Regions from separate parts of the Streptomyces sp. SAI-135 genome, predicted to be linked through region 1. Evidence: predicted binding sites of a transcription regulator. Region 1 holds the regulator's gene; each other region holds the start of a gene.
The links. Region 1 encodes HrcA, which represses chaperone genes, less so after heat shock. Its sites were predicted from a motif close to TTNGCACTCNGNNNNNCNGAGTGCNAA; they were not measured.
Positions count from the first base shown of each region.

Region 2: the regulator HrcA is predicted to act here: its motif matches at 2,717-2,743, upstream of groL (chaperonin GroEL).
Region 3: the regulator HrcA is predicted to act here: its motif matches at 2,038-2,064, upstream of groES (co-chaperone GroES).

Region 1 is NZ_JARXYP010000002.1:3,258,625-3,263,299, forward strand. It holds gene M2163_RS19185 (nitronate monooxygenase) at 1-439, opposite strand, end outside; gene dnaJ (molecular chaperone DnaJ) at 605-1,744, opposite strand; gene hrcA (heat-inducible transcriptional repressor HrcA) at 1,745-2,761, opposite strand; gene M2163_RS19200 (MBL fold metallo-hydrolase) at 2,912-3,640, shown strand; gene M2163_RS19205 (DUF3097 domain-containing protein) at 3,675-4,481, shown strand.
Region 2 is NZ_JARXYP010000002.1:4,287,310-4,291,984, forward strand. It holds gene M2163_RS23715 (NADH:flavin oxidoreductase) at 1-569, opposite strand, end outside; gene groL (chaperonin GroEL) at 932-2,554, opposite strand; gene M2163_RS23725 (cold-shock protein) at 3,029-3,235, opposite strand; gene M2163_RS23730 (MoaD/ThiS family protein) at 3,679-3,954, opposite strand; gene thrC (threonine synthase) at 3,951-4,675, opposite strand, start outside.
Region 3 is NZ_JARXYP010000002.1:5,549,552-5,554,226, forward strand. It holds gene M2163_RS29790 (methyltransferase domain-containing protein) at 1-173, opposite strand, end outside; gene M2163_RS29795 (polysaccharide deacetylase family protein) at 265-1,200, shown strand; gene M2163_RS29800 (polysaccharide deacetylase family protein) at 1,197-1,982, shown strand; gene groES (co-chaperone GroES) at 2,211-2,519, shown strand; gene groL (chaperonin GroEL) at 2,632-4,257, shown strand; gene M2163_RS29815 (ester cyclase) at 4,349-4,675, opposite strand, start outside.

The DNA.
Region 1 (4,675 bases):
AGGTTCCGGCGCGCCGCAGCGACTCCAGGGCGTCGCTGCTCGGGACGCCGAAGTGGAAGGAGACCACCGGCACCGGGTTGTCGAGGAGTACGGCGAGCTTGGCGTCGTACCCGTCGTCGCGGCCGCTGTCCCGGTCGCCGAGCTCGGTGCCGTACCAGCCGGCCTCACCGGCCAGCTGGTGGGCGTAGACCTCGACCGCCGCGGGGTCGGCGGACTCGGGCTGCGGCATGAAGAGGTTGACGCCGAAAGGGCGCCCGGTCAGCCCGCGCAGCTGCTTGATCTCCTGGTACATCCCGTCGGCCGTCTTGTACCCGGCGGCGAGGAATCCGAGCCCGCCCGCCTCGGACACGGCGGCGGCGAGCCGCGGCACGGAGACGCCGCCCGCCATGGGGGCCTGCACGATCGGATGCGGGAACAGATCGGTCAGTGCGGAGGACATGACGGCATGTTGTCACGTCCTCCGGACAAGTCCGAATCCGACCTCGGGACGGCTCAGGTCCGCCCGTTGAAAGCGTCCTTCAACCGCGAGAACAACCCCTGCTGCCCCGGCTGACTGCGCCTCCCCGGGGGACGACCCCCGAACCCCCAGCAGTCGCCCCGCCGCTCAGGTCCGCCCGTTGAAAGCGTCCTTCAACCGCGAGAACAGCCCCTGCTGCCCCGGCTGGAACTGCCCCGTGGGCCGTTCCTCGCCGCGCAGCTTGGCCAGCTCGCGCAGGAGGCGTTCCTGCTCGGGGTCCAGCTTGGTCGGGGTCTGGACCTCGACGTGGACGATGAGGTCGCCCCGGCCGCCGCCGCGCAGGTGCGTGACGCCCCGGCCGTGCAGCGGGATCGACTGGCCGGACTGGGTGCCCGGGCGGATGTCGACCTCCTCCATGCCGTCGAGCGTCTCCAGCGGGACCTTGGTGCCGAGGGACGCCGCGGTCATCGGGATGGTGACCGTGCAGTGCAGGTCGTCGCCGCGCCGCTGGAACATCGGGTGCGGGAGCTCGTGGATCTCGACGTAGAGGTCACCGGCGGGGCCGCCGCCGGGGCCGACCTCGCCCTCGCCCGCGAGCTGGATCCGCGTGCCGTTGTCCACACCGGCCGGGATCTTCACGGTCAGCGTGCGGCGCGAGCGGACCCGGCCGTCGCCGGCGCACTCCGGGCACGGCGTCGGGACCACGGTGCCGAAGCCCTGGCACTGCGGGCACGGACGGGACGTCATGACCTGGCCCAGGAAGGACCGCGTCACCTGCGAGACCTCACCGCGGCCGCGGCACATGTCACACGTCTGGGCGGAGGTCCCGGGCGCCGCGCCCTCACCGTTGCAGGTGGAGCAGACGATCGCCGTGTCGACCTGGATGTCCTTCGTGGTGCCGAAGGCCGCCTCGTCGAGCTCGATCTCCAGCCGGATCATCGCGTCCTGGCCGCGCCGGGTCCGCGAGCGCGGACCCCGCTGCGAGGCCGTGCCGAAGAACGCGTCCATGATGTCCGAGAAGTTCCCGAACCCACCGGCCCCGAAGCCGCCCGCGCCACCGCCGCCGGCCTGCGAGAGCGGGTCGCCGCCGAGGTCGTAGACCTGCTTCTTCTGCGGGTCCGACAACACCTCGTAGGCGGCGTTGATCTCCTTGAACCGCTCCTGGGTCTTGGGATCCGGGTTGACGTCCGGGTGCAGCTCGCGCGCGAGCCTGCGGAACGCCTTCTTGATCTCATCCTGCGACGCGTCGCGGCGCACGCCGAGAACGGCGTAGTAGTCCGTGGCCACTTACGACTCCGCCAGGATCTGTCCGACGTACCGTGCCACTGCGCGTACCGCTCCCATCGTTCCCGGGTAATCCATGCGGGTCGGTCCGACCACGCCGAGCTTGGCGACTGCCTCGCCGCCCGAACCGTAGCCGACCGACACCACCGAAGTGGAGTTGAGTCCCTCGTAGGCGTTCTCATGACCGATGCGTACGGTCATGCCCGAATCCCCGGCCTCGCCAAGCAACTTGAGGAGCACGACCTGCTCCTCCAGCGCTTCCAGGACGGGCCGGATCGTGAGGGGAAAGTCATGTCCGAAGCGGGTGAGGTTGGCGGTGCCGCCGATCATCAGCCGCTCCTCGTTCTCCTCGACGAGCGTCTCCAGGAGAGTGGAGAGCACTGTCGAGACCGTACCCCGGTCCTCGACGTCGAAGCCCTCGGGCAGGTCCTCGACCAGCCGGGGCACGTCGGCGAACCGCCGCCCCGCGATCCGGCTGTTGAGACGCGCCCGCAGATCGGCCAGCGAGGCCTCCCCGAAGGGCGCCGGGCAGTCGACCATGCGCTGCTCGACCCGGCCGGTGTCCGTGATCAGCACGAGCATCACGCGCGCGGGGGCGAGCGAGAGCAGCTCCACGTGCCGCACGGTCGAGCGGGTGAGGGAGGGGTACTGCACGACGGCCACCTGCCGGGTCAGCTGCGCGAGCAGCCGCACGGTCCGGGCCACGACGTCGTCGAGGTCGACCGCGCCGTCGAGGAAGTTCTGGATCGCGCGCCGCTCGGGCGCGGTCATCGGCTTGACGCCCGCCAGCTTGTCGACGAACAGCCGGTAACCCTTGTCGGTCGGGATCCGCCCGGCACTGGTGTGCGGCTGGGCGATGAACCCTTCCTCCTCCAGGACCGCCATGTCGTTGCGCACGGTCGCCGGGGAGACTCCGAGGTTGTGCCGCTCGGTCAGGGCCTTGGACCCGACCGGCTCCTCGGTGCCGACGTAGTCCTGGACGATGGCGCGCAACACCTGAAGCCTGCGTTCACTCAGCATCGCGCGCACCTCCAGAGGTCGTTTCCGTGGCGTCTCGCCTGGCACTCTGTCCGTCCGAGTGCCAACGCTCCCCGGCCAGTGTACGGCGGTGGGGTACTCCCTGGGCAAGGCTGGTCCTGGCGTGACGGGTTGTACGGCTAGCGTCGCGGTATGACGGTGACTTGGGAAGAGCTCGGGTGGGAGCGGGTAGCGACCGGGGTGGGGCGGTGCCGGCTGCCCACCTGGGACTGTACGGCGGGCCTGGTGATCGGCGAGGGCACGGCCCTGTTGGTCGACGCGGGCTCCGGTCTCGCGGAGGGCGCCCGGCTGCGCGCACAGGCCGAGGAACTGGCCGGCCATCGTGTGACCCATCTCGCGCTCACCCACCCCCATTTCGACCATGTCTTCGGTGCGGCGGCCTTCGCGGGGGCGGAGGTGTTCGGCGCGGTGGGCGTGGAGACGGTGCTGACGGGGCGGCTGGGCCGTGCGGGGCTGCGGGCGGACGCGGTGGCCAACGGACTGAACCCGGCGGTGGCCGACGAGGCGGTGGACGCGCTCGTCACCCCCCGGCACCACGTCTCGGGCGAGTGGACGCTGGACCTCGGCGGCGGCCGCCAGGTCCTGCTGGCGAACGTCGGCCCCGGCCACACGGCCCACGACCTCGCCGTCCTCGTCCCCGGCACCCCGGAGGTCGTCTTCTGCGGCGACCTGGTCGAGGAGTCCGGCGAACCGCAGGCGGGCCCGGACGCCGTACCGCCGCACTGGCCCGCCGCGCTGGACCGGCTCCTCGACCTGGGCGGCGAGGACGCGCTGTACGTGCCCGGTCACGGAGCGGTGGTGGACGCGGCGTTCGTGCGGGCCCAGCGGGACGCGCTGGCGGCACGCTTCGGCGTGTCGTAGTGATCCGCCGCATGGTTCTCCTATCGTCATCCGAATGCGCCAGTACTCCGCCGACCTGACCCCTCCGTGGAAGAAGCCGAAGCCGGTGCCGGAGGTGCCCGCCGAGCCCGGCCTGGTGGTCGAGGAGCCGGGTACCGGGTTCTGCGGCGCGGTGATCCGCTGCGAGGCGGGCACGGTCACGCTGGAGGACCGCTTCGGCAAGCACCGGGTGTTCCCGCTGGAGCCCCGCGGTTTCCTCCTGGAGGGCCGGGTGGTGACCCTGGTCCGGCCTTCGGCCGCCTCTCCCGTACGACCGTCCCGTACCGCGTCCGGCTCGGTGGCCGTCCCCGGCGCACGCGCACGCGTGGCCCGCGCCGGCCGCATCTACGTCGAGGGCCGCCACGACGCGGAACTGGTGGAGAAGGTCTGGGGCGACGACCTGCGCATCGAGGGTGTGGTCGTGGAGTACCTGGAGGGCGTGGACGACCTGCCGGCGATCGTGGCCGAGTTCGCACCGGGCCCGGACGCCCGCCTCGGCGTCCTGGTGGACCACCTGGTGCCCGGCAGCAAGGAGTCCCGCATCGCGGCCTCGGTGACCAGCGAACACGCCCTGGTCGTCGGTCACCCGTACATCGACATCTGGGAGGCGGTGAAGCCGTCGTCCCTGGGCATCGAGGCATGGCCCCGTGTCCCGCACGGCCAGGACTGGAAGACAGGCGTGTGCAAGGCCCTGGGCTGGCCGTCGGAGAACACCGGCGCGGTGTGGCAGGCGATCCTGAAGCGGGTGAACTCCTACAAGGACCTGGAGCCCGAGTTGCTCGGCCGAGTGGAAGAACTGATCGACTTCGTCACGTCGCCCTAGCGGATCCGCGCGGCGGGTCTGCGCGGCGGGTCGGCGGGGCGTGTCGAACGGCTGCGGGTTCGTTGTGACTGGTCGCGCAGTTCCCACCACCCCTTGGGTGGGTGCAGCTACGTCGGCGTGTCACTGATGGCAGCCGCAACCTGCTCAGGGGCGCGAGGAACTGCGCGACCAGCCCCCACCCACCCGCAGCCGCC
Region 2 (4,675 bases), 1.0 Mb from region 1:
GCCCACAGGAACTGGTCGAGGAGGTAGCCGTGGGCGCCGTGCAGCTCCACACCGTCGAAGCCGATGCGCTCGGCGGCGGCCGCGGCCTCGGCGAAGGCGCCGATCACGTCGTCCAGGTCGCGCTGGGTCATCGCCTTGCCGGTGGGCTCGTCGGCGCCGATCCGCAGGCCGGAGGGGCCGACGGCGGGGGCGTCGGCGTAGGGCGGCTGCCCCTGCTCGCGCACCATGCCGATGTGCCACAGCTGCGGCACGATGGTGCCGCCCGCCGCGTGCACCTGCTCGGCGACCCTCGCCCAGCCCGCGAGCTGCTCCTCGCCGTGGAAGCGCGGGATGCTGTCGCTCTGCCCGGCCGACTCGTGGCCGACGTACGTCCCCTCGGTGACGATCAGACCGACTCCGGCGGCCGCGCGGCGGGAGTAGTACGACGCCACGTTCTCGCCGGGGATGCCGCCCGGGGAGAACGCTCGGGTCATGGGCGCCATCGCGATGCGGTTGGGGACGGTGAGGCCGTTGATGTGCGCCGGGCGGGAGAGGATCTCGGCGGCGCGGGAGGGGGCGGAGGCGGTCACGTGGGGATACTCCTCGGTATGTGCATGCGCATGGACACTACCCAGGTGCCAACCACCCCGTGCGCCTCAGGATTTCCGCCCGCGCTGTGACTCCGGCCACGCATGGAAGAAGCCCGCCCCGCGAGTGCGGGACGGGCTTCGTCTTGAGCGCTGGGCAGGCCTTGCACCTGCATTTCCCCGCAGGAAGCGGGGCGTCTTTCCTTGGACCACCAACGCGTAGTCGACCGACGGGAGTTCACGTCGAGCGGCTCGTGATCAAGCATAGCGCAGGAAAAGACCGGAGGCGGCCACCCCCTGTTCCCAGGAGGGGCCGCCCCGGCAAGGACGTTGATCGACCGTCAGGCCTCGCGGCCCGGGGGCGATCAGAAGTCCATGTCACCGCCCGGCATGCCGCCACCGGCGGGCGCGGCGGCCTTCTCCGGCTTGTCGGCGATGACGGCCTCGGTGGTGAGGAACAGCGCGGCGATGGAGGCGGCGTTCTGCAGGGCGGAACGGGTCACCTTCGCCGGGTCGATGATGCCCTCGGCGATCATGTCGACGTACTCACCGGTCGCGGCGTTCAGGCCGTGGCCGACGGGCAGGTTGCGCACCTTCTCGACGATGACGCCACCCTCGAGACCACCGTTGACGGCGATCTGCTTGAGCGGGGCCTCCAGGGCCAGCTTCACGGCGTTGGCGCCGGTCAGCTCGTCACCCTCCAGGTCCAGCTTCTCGAAGACCGAGGAGGCCTGGATGAGGGCCACGCCACCACCGGCGACGATGCCCTCCTCGACGGCCGCCTTCGCGTTGCGAACGGCGTCCTCGATGCGGTGCTTGCGCTCCTTGAGCTCGACCTCGGTCGCGGCACCGGCCTTGATGACGGCGACGCCACCGGCGAGCTTGGCCAGGCGCTCCTGGAGCTTCTCGCGGTCGTAGTCCGAGTCGCTGTTCTCGATCTCGGCGCGGATCTGGTTCACCCGGCCGTTGACCTGGTCCGAGGAACCGGCACCGTCGACGATGGTGGTCTCGTCCTTGGTGATGACGACCTTGCGGGCGCGGCCCAGGAGGTCCAGGGTCGCGTTCTCCAGCTTGAGGCCGACCTCCTCGGAGATGACCTCGCCGCCCGTGAGGATGGCGATGTCGCCGAGCATGGCCTTGCGGCGGTCGCCGAAGCCCGGGGCCTTGACGGCGACGGACTTGAAGGTGCCGCGGATCTTGTTGACGACCAGGGTCGACAGGGCCTCGCCCTCGACGTCCTCGGCGATGATCAGCAGCGGCTTGCCCGACTGCATGACCTTCTCCAGGAGCGGGAGCAGGTCCTTGACGGAGCCGATCTTGGAGTTGGCGATCAGGATGTACGGGTCGTCGAGCGACGCCTCCATCCGCTCCATGTCGGTGGCGAAGTACGCCGAGATGTAGCCCTTGTCGAAGCGCATACCCTCGGTGAGCTCCAGCTCCAGACCGAAGGTCTGGGACTCCTCGACGGTGATGACGCCTTCCTTGCCGACCTTGTCCATCGCCTCGGCGATGAGCTCGCCGATCTGGGTGTCGGCGGCGGAGATGGAGGCCGTGGAGGCGATCTGCTCCTTGGTCTCGACATCCTTGGCCTGCTCGAGCAGGGCGGCGGAGACGGCCTCGACGGCCTTCTCGATACCGCGCTTGAGGGCCATGGGGTTGGCGCCGGCGGCTACGTTGCGCAGGCCTTCCTTGACCAGGGCCTGGGCGAGCACGGTCGCGGTGGTCGTACCGTCACCGGCGACGTCGTCCGTCTTCTTGGCGACTTCCTTGACCAGCTCGGCGCCGATCTTCTCGTACGGGTCCTCGAGTTCGATCTCCTTGGCGATGGAGACACCATCGTTGGTGATCGTGGGGGCGCCCCACTTCTTCTCGAGGACGACGTTGCGGCCCTTGGGGCCGAGCGTCACCTTGACGGCGTCCGCGAGCTGGTTCATGCCGCGCTCGAGGCCGCGCCGCGCCTCCTCGTCGAACGCGATGATCTTGGCCATGTGAAGTGGTCCCTCCAGGACTGGGGGTGATTCCTTCGGACCGCGCCCGCGCCCGCGACGGACGGCTCGCCGGCCTGTGGATCCTTGCCCCACAAGGCCTGCGGGCCTCACCGACCCGGTCCATCTTTGTCACTCTCACCTTCAGAGTGCTAACGCCAATGATTAGCACTCGGCATGGTCGAGTGCAAGCGCCCGCCCAAGACCGGGGTGGGTTCCGTGGTCGGGCGGCTACCGGCCGGTGGGGGCCGATCGCGCAGTTCCCCGCGCCCCTGAGCAGGTTGCAGTGGCCCGGCGCCACGGACGATCAGGGGCCGCCGCAGGCACTCAGGGGCGCGGGGAACTGCGCAAAACGCCCGCCCCCACCGGCCTGCACCCGCACCCGCATGCCGAAGGGCTCGTACCCATGACTCCCCATGGGGTACGAGCCCTTCGAAGAAGAACGAAGAACGACGCTGTTGTTACCCGGCGCGTGCTTCAGCCAGTCGCGAGACGGACCATGTCCGCCTGCGGCCCCTTCTGACCCTGCGAGATCTCGAACTCGACCCGCTGGCCCTCTTCAAGGGTGCGGTAGCCGTCCATCTGGATCGCGCTGTAGTGGACGAATACATCCGCACCACCGTCGACCGCGATGAAGCCGTACCCCTTCTCCGCGTTGAACCACTTGACGGTGCCCTGAGCCATGCCTAACTCCCCTATTACTGGCCCTTGCACGGACCCACACTTCGTGGATCCGGGTCAGACCTCACCCCCCACATGGTTGGGGGCGTGCGCCGGAACGCGTCGACCGCGGCTGAATGTATCTGTCCAACTGCCGTCTGCAACAGGTCAATCGGACGAGAATTCTGGACGGAAGGGGTCCGGAATGTAGTGAGAATTCGCCCGAATTCGGGGCAAGTCGGGCCCCATAAAAGGAGCATAAGCCACAAAGAACCCACACACTTTGGCTACTTCTCGTCGCATCCGAAGTCGGAACTCATATGCGCCCGGCATGAAGGAAGCAGCAGCTTCCCCAACTGTACCGCGCTCAACCATAGAGAATTGCCCCCTCCGCTTCTCTCACGGAGGGGGCAATCGGATGAACACTCGGTAATTGCTGTTACCGAAGGTAATGACCAGTCATACGGTCACCCGCCGGCGACCGCCGGGATGATGGAGACACCGGCCCCGTCGGGCGTCACCGTCTCCAGTCCCTGCTCGAACCGCACATCGTCGTCGTTCACGTACACATTCACGAACCGCCGCAGCTTGCCCTGGTCGTCGAGAACACGCGCGGCGATACCGGTGTGGTTCTTCTCCAGATCGGCGATGACCTCGGCGAGGGTCCCACCCTCGGCCTGCACCTCGGCCTGACCGCCGGTGTAGGTGCGCAGGATGGTGGGGATGCGGACGTTGACGCTCATGCGAGGCCAGCCTCTCGGAAAGAGTCCAGATTCGGACGGATCGTGGCGGTGAGCCCGGTACCGGCCACCGCGTCCAGGGTCTTGAGACCGTCGCCGGTGTTCAGCACCACCGTGGTCTTCGTCGGGTCGAGGACGCCGTTCTCGATCAGCTTGCGCGTCACACCCACGGTCACACCACCGGCGGTCTCCGCGAAGATGCCCTCGGTCCGCGCCAGCAGCTTGATCGCGTCCACGACCTGCTCGTCGTTGACGTCCTCCACCGCACCGCCGGTGCGCCGGGCGATGTCCAGCACGTACGGACCGTCCGCCGGGTTGCCGATGGCGAGGGACTTGGCGATGGTGTTCGGCTTCTGGGGGCGGACCACGTCGTGCCCGGCCTTGTAGGCGACGGACACCGGGCTGCACCCCTCCGCCTGCGCGCCGAAGATCTTGTACGGCTTGTCCTCGACGAGCCCCAGCTTGATCAGCTCCTGGAGGCCCTTGTCGATCTTCGTGAGCTGCGAGCCGGAGGCGATCGGCACGACCAGCTGGTCGGGCAGCTTCCAGCCGAGCTGCTCGCAGATCTCGTACGCCAGGGTCTTGGACCCCTCCGCGTAGTACGGCCGCAGGTTGACGTTGACGAAGCCCCAGCCCTCGCCGGCCGGGTCGCCGATCAGCTCGGAGCAGAAGCGGTTCACGTCGTCGTAGTTGCCCTCGATGCCGACGAGCTCACCGCCGTAGA
Region 3 (4,675 bases), 2.3 Mb from region 1:
GCCTCCGCCCGCTGCCGCAGCCGCGCCTGGCCGAGCGCCGCCGAGACCAGTTCGGCCGGGTGCTCGCGGCGCAGCCGGGTGGCGACGGCGAGTTCGTCGGCGGGGGCGGTGCCGCGCACGTCGTCGAGGAGGGCACGGCCCTCGGGGGTCAGGAGGGGGGCGAGGTCGTTCACCGGGTCATTGTGGGCCAGTCGGTGGACGGTCCGCTGCCGGGCGGCGGTGTCGGCCCGGGCGCTCCGCCGTGACCTGCGAGGATCCGACGCCATGGGAACAGTAGGACAAACCTATAAAAATGGTGCGTTGAGGGTGTCGATCCGCGGCGGACTCGTCCTCCTGGCCACGGCCGCCCTGGCCTCCGGCTGCGCCCGCCCGGCCGCGACCGACGTACCGCGGCAGCGCCCCCTCCAGGCACCCCCGGCCCCCGCCGCCGAGCTCCAGGCCGACAAGACCCTCATCCGGGCCGCCCGCCTCCGCGCCGAGCAGACCCGCGGTGCCCTCGCCAGGCGGTGGGGGCTGAAGAGGGTCCCGCTGACGGCCCCGCCGGCACCCGTGACCAAGCCCCGCATCACCACCCGCGACGGCTTCGAGGTCGACGGCCACGAGGAGAAGGGGCTGCCACCGGTCTTCACCACGATCCCCACCGACCAGAAGATCGTCTTCCTCACCGTCGACGACGGCGCCGAGAAGGACCCCGCGTTCCTGCGGATGACGAGCGAGCTGCGGATCCCGTACACCGCCTTCCTCAGCGACTACCTCATCAAGGACGACTACGGCTACTTCCGGAAGATGCGGGACAGGGGGGTCGCCCTCGACAACCACACCCTCCACCACCCCTACCTGCCCGGGCTGTCCTACGCCCGCCAGAAGCGCGAGATCTGCGGGATGCAGGACGTCATCGAGAAGCAGTACGGCAAGCGGCCGGCGCTCTTCCGTCCGCCCTACGGCAACTACAACGAGGACACCCTGCGCGCGGCCCGCTCCTGCGGCATCAGGTACGCGCCGATCTGGAACGAGGAGGTCTTCGCCGACCACTGGGAGTACCGCGAGTGGGACCGCAGGATCCGCCCCGGCGACATCGTGCTCAGCCACTTCCGGGGCCGCGCGGACGGGAAGGGCACGATGACCGACATGGTCCGCCGCTTCCTGGACAAGGTCACGGCCGAGGGCTACGCCGTCGCACGCCTCGAGGACTACCTGTGAGACCGCGGATCCTGGTCGCCGCGGGGCTGGCGGCCGTACTCCTCGCGGGCTGCGCCCAGTCCGTCGACCCCATCGAACGGCTGGGGAAGAAGGCCGCCCAGCGGGTGGGGTCGTACGGCCCGGCAAGGGCGGACGGACGACCGTACCGCCACTGGGGTCTGACGGCCCCGCTGCCGGCGCCCCCGCGGGTGCCGGCACGCAGGGCGGCGGGCCAGAACGGCCGGCCGCCGGTGGTGCGGCGCGTCGAGACCTCCGACAAGGTCGTCTTCCTCACCTACGACGACGGCGCCGAGAAGGACCCGCGGTTCGTCGACCTGGTCCGTGAACTGCGGCTGCCCGTCAGCATGTTCCTCACGGACAGCGTGGTCGGCCCCGGCTACGGCCACTTCGCGCGCCTCCAGTCGGTCGGCGCGAGCATCCAGAACCACACCCTCGACCACCCCGCCCTGCGCGGCCTGCCGTACGCCGGGCAGCGCGCCGAGATCTGCGGCCAGCAGGAGAAGGTGCGGTCCCGCTTCGGGATCCGGCCGCGGCTGTTCCGGCCGCCCTACGGGACGTACGACCGCACGACCCTGCGCGCCGCGGCCGACTGCGGGCTCTCGGCGGTGGTGCTGTGGAGCGTGGCGGCGCAGGGGCAGACGCGGGGCCTGAGGGCGGGGGACATCGTCTCGGTGACCTCGGCGGAGACGACGGGCCCGACCCTGACGGAACGTACGACGAGACTGCTGCGGGAGATCGAGCGGCGGGGACTGACGGTGGGGCGGCTGGAGGACTACCTGTAGGGGTGCTCCGGAGGCCCCGCCGGAGACGCGGCCGGAGGTCCCGCCGGAGACGCGATTGGCACTCCGCTTGACCGAGTGCTAATCGCGGTCATAGTCTCGGGTCTGGCACTCCCCCCTGGAGAGTGCCAACACAGCGACGGGCAGGTCCGGCACCCGCGACGACGGATCCACCTGGTCGCCACCTCAGACAGTTAACCCCGTGAGATCTCCGAAGGGGGAGGTCGGATCGTGACGACCACCAGCTCCAAGGTTGCCATCAAGCCGCTCGAGGACCGCATCGTGGTCCAGCCGCTCGACGCCGAGCAGACCACCGCCTCTGGCCTGGTCATCCCGGACACCGCCAAGGAGAAGCCCCAGGAGGGCGTCGTCCTGGCCGTGGGCCCGGGCCGCTTCGAGAACGGCGAGCGACTGCCGCTCGACGTCCAGACCGGCGACATCGTGCTGTACAGCAAGTACGGCGGCACCGAGGTGAAGTACAACGGCGAGGAGTACCTCGTCCTCTCGGCCCGCGACGTGCTCGCGATCATCGAGAAGTAATTCACCCCAGCATTTCTTCGAGCTGCGCCCCTGGCCCCCGCGACCACTAACAAGCCGGGCGCCCGGGGCGCAGTCTCTTTTCACCTAGATTTCCGAGAGGGCTCACGCTCCCATGGCGAAGATCCTGAAGTTCGACGAGGACGCCCGTCGCGCCCTCGAGCGCGGCGTCAACAAGCTTGCCGACACGGTCAAGGTGACGATCGGCCCCAAGGGCCGCAACGTCGTCATCGACAAGAAGTTCGGCGCTCCCACCATCACCAACGACGGCGTCACCATCGCCCGCGAGGTCGAGGTCGAGGACCCGTACGAGAACCTCGGCGCCCAGCTGGTGAAGGAGGTGGCGACCAAGACCAACGACATCGCGGGTGACGGCACCACCACCGCCACCGTGCTCGCCCAGGCGCTGGTGCGCGAGGGCCTGAAGAACGTCGCCGCGGGTGCCTCCCCGGCCGCCCTGAAGAAGGGCATCGACGCCGCCGTCGCGGCCGTGTCCGAGGACCTCCTCGCGACCGCCCGCCCGATCGACGAGAAGTCCGACATCGCCGCCGTCGCCGCGCTGTCCGCCCAGGACCAGCAGGTCGGCGAGCTCATCGCCGAGGCGATGGACAAGGTCGGCAAGGACGGTGTCATCACCGTCGAGGAGTCCAACACCTTCGGCCTGGAGCTGGACTTCACCGAGGGCATGGCCTTCGACAAGGGCTACCTGTCGCCGTACATGGTCTCCGACCAGGAGCGTATGGAGGCCGTCCTCGACGACCCGTACATCCTGATCAACCAGGGCAAGATCTCCTCGATCCAGGACCTGCTGCCGCTGCTCGAGAAGGTCATCCAGGCGGGTGCCTCCAAGCCGCTGCTGATCATCGCCGAGGACGTCGAGGGCGAGGCCCTGTCGACCCTGGTCGTCAACAAGATCCGCGGCACCTTCAACGCGGTCGCCGTCAAGGCCCCCGGCTTCGGCGACCGTCGCAAGGCGATGCTCCAGGACATGGCGACCCTGACCGGCGCCGAGGTCATCTCCGAGGAGGTCGGCCTCAAGCTCGACCAGGTCGGCCTGGACGTGCTGGGCTCCGCCCGCCGTGTCACGGTCACCAAGGACGACACCACGATCGTCGACGGCGCCGGTGACTCCGCCGCCGTCCAGGGCCGGGTCGCCCAGATCAAGGCCGAGATCGAGAACACCGACTCCGACTGGGACCGCGAGAAGCTCCAGGAGCGCCTCGCGAAGCTGGCCGGCGGCGTGTGCGTGATCAAGGTCGGCGCCGCCACCGAGGTGGAGCTGAAGGAGAAGAAGCACCGTCTGGAGGACGCCATCTCCGCGACCCGCGCCGCGGTCGAGGAGGGCATCGTCTCCGGTGGTGGCTCCGCTCTGGTCCACGCCGCCAAGGTGCTCGAGGGCGGCCTCGGCAAGACCGGCGACGAGGCCACCGGTGTGGCCGTCGTCCGCAAGGCCGTCGTCGAGCCGCTGCGCTGGATCGCCGAGAACGCCGGCCTGGAGGGCTACGTCATCACCTCCAAGGTCGCCGAGCTCGACAAGGGCCAGGGCTTCAACGCCGCGACCGGCGAGTACGGCGACCTGGTCAAGGCCGGCGTCATCGACCCGGTCAAGGTCACCCGCTCCGCCCTGGAGAACGCCGCCTCCATCGCCTCCCTCCTCCTGACGACCGAGACCCTGGTCGTCGAGAAGAAGGAAGAGGAGGAGCCGGCCGCCGGTGGTCACAGCCACGGCCACGCCCACTGAGCCCACAGCTCATGAAGGAGCCCCCGCTCCCTCTCCCCACGGAGAGAGGGCGGGGGCTTTCCCCTTCGCGGGCCTCGCGGGGCCACACCGGTCACTGACCCAGCACCCCCAGCTGTTCCATCAGCCCCGCCCGGTCGTACTGCCACCACCCCTCGCAGATCCGCCCGTCCCGGAACCGGTGCCAGGTGGTCCCGGTCATGGTGACGTTCTGCTCGGTCGCCGGGATGCCCAGGAACTCGCCGGTGTGCTTGCCGGCCCAGGTCCAGCGGGTGCACACCCGGTCGTCCTGGGCAATCTGGTCGTCCACCCGGAAGGTGAAGGTGAAGGCCTTCCGCCACCCCTCGTACTCCTCGCGCGCAGCGGCCAGCCGCAGGTCCCCGGGATTGGCGGGATCGTGGTCGACGTAGTCGTCGGTGAA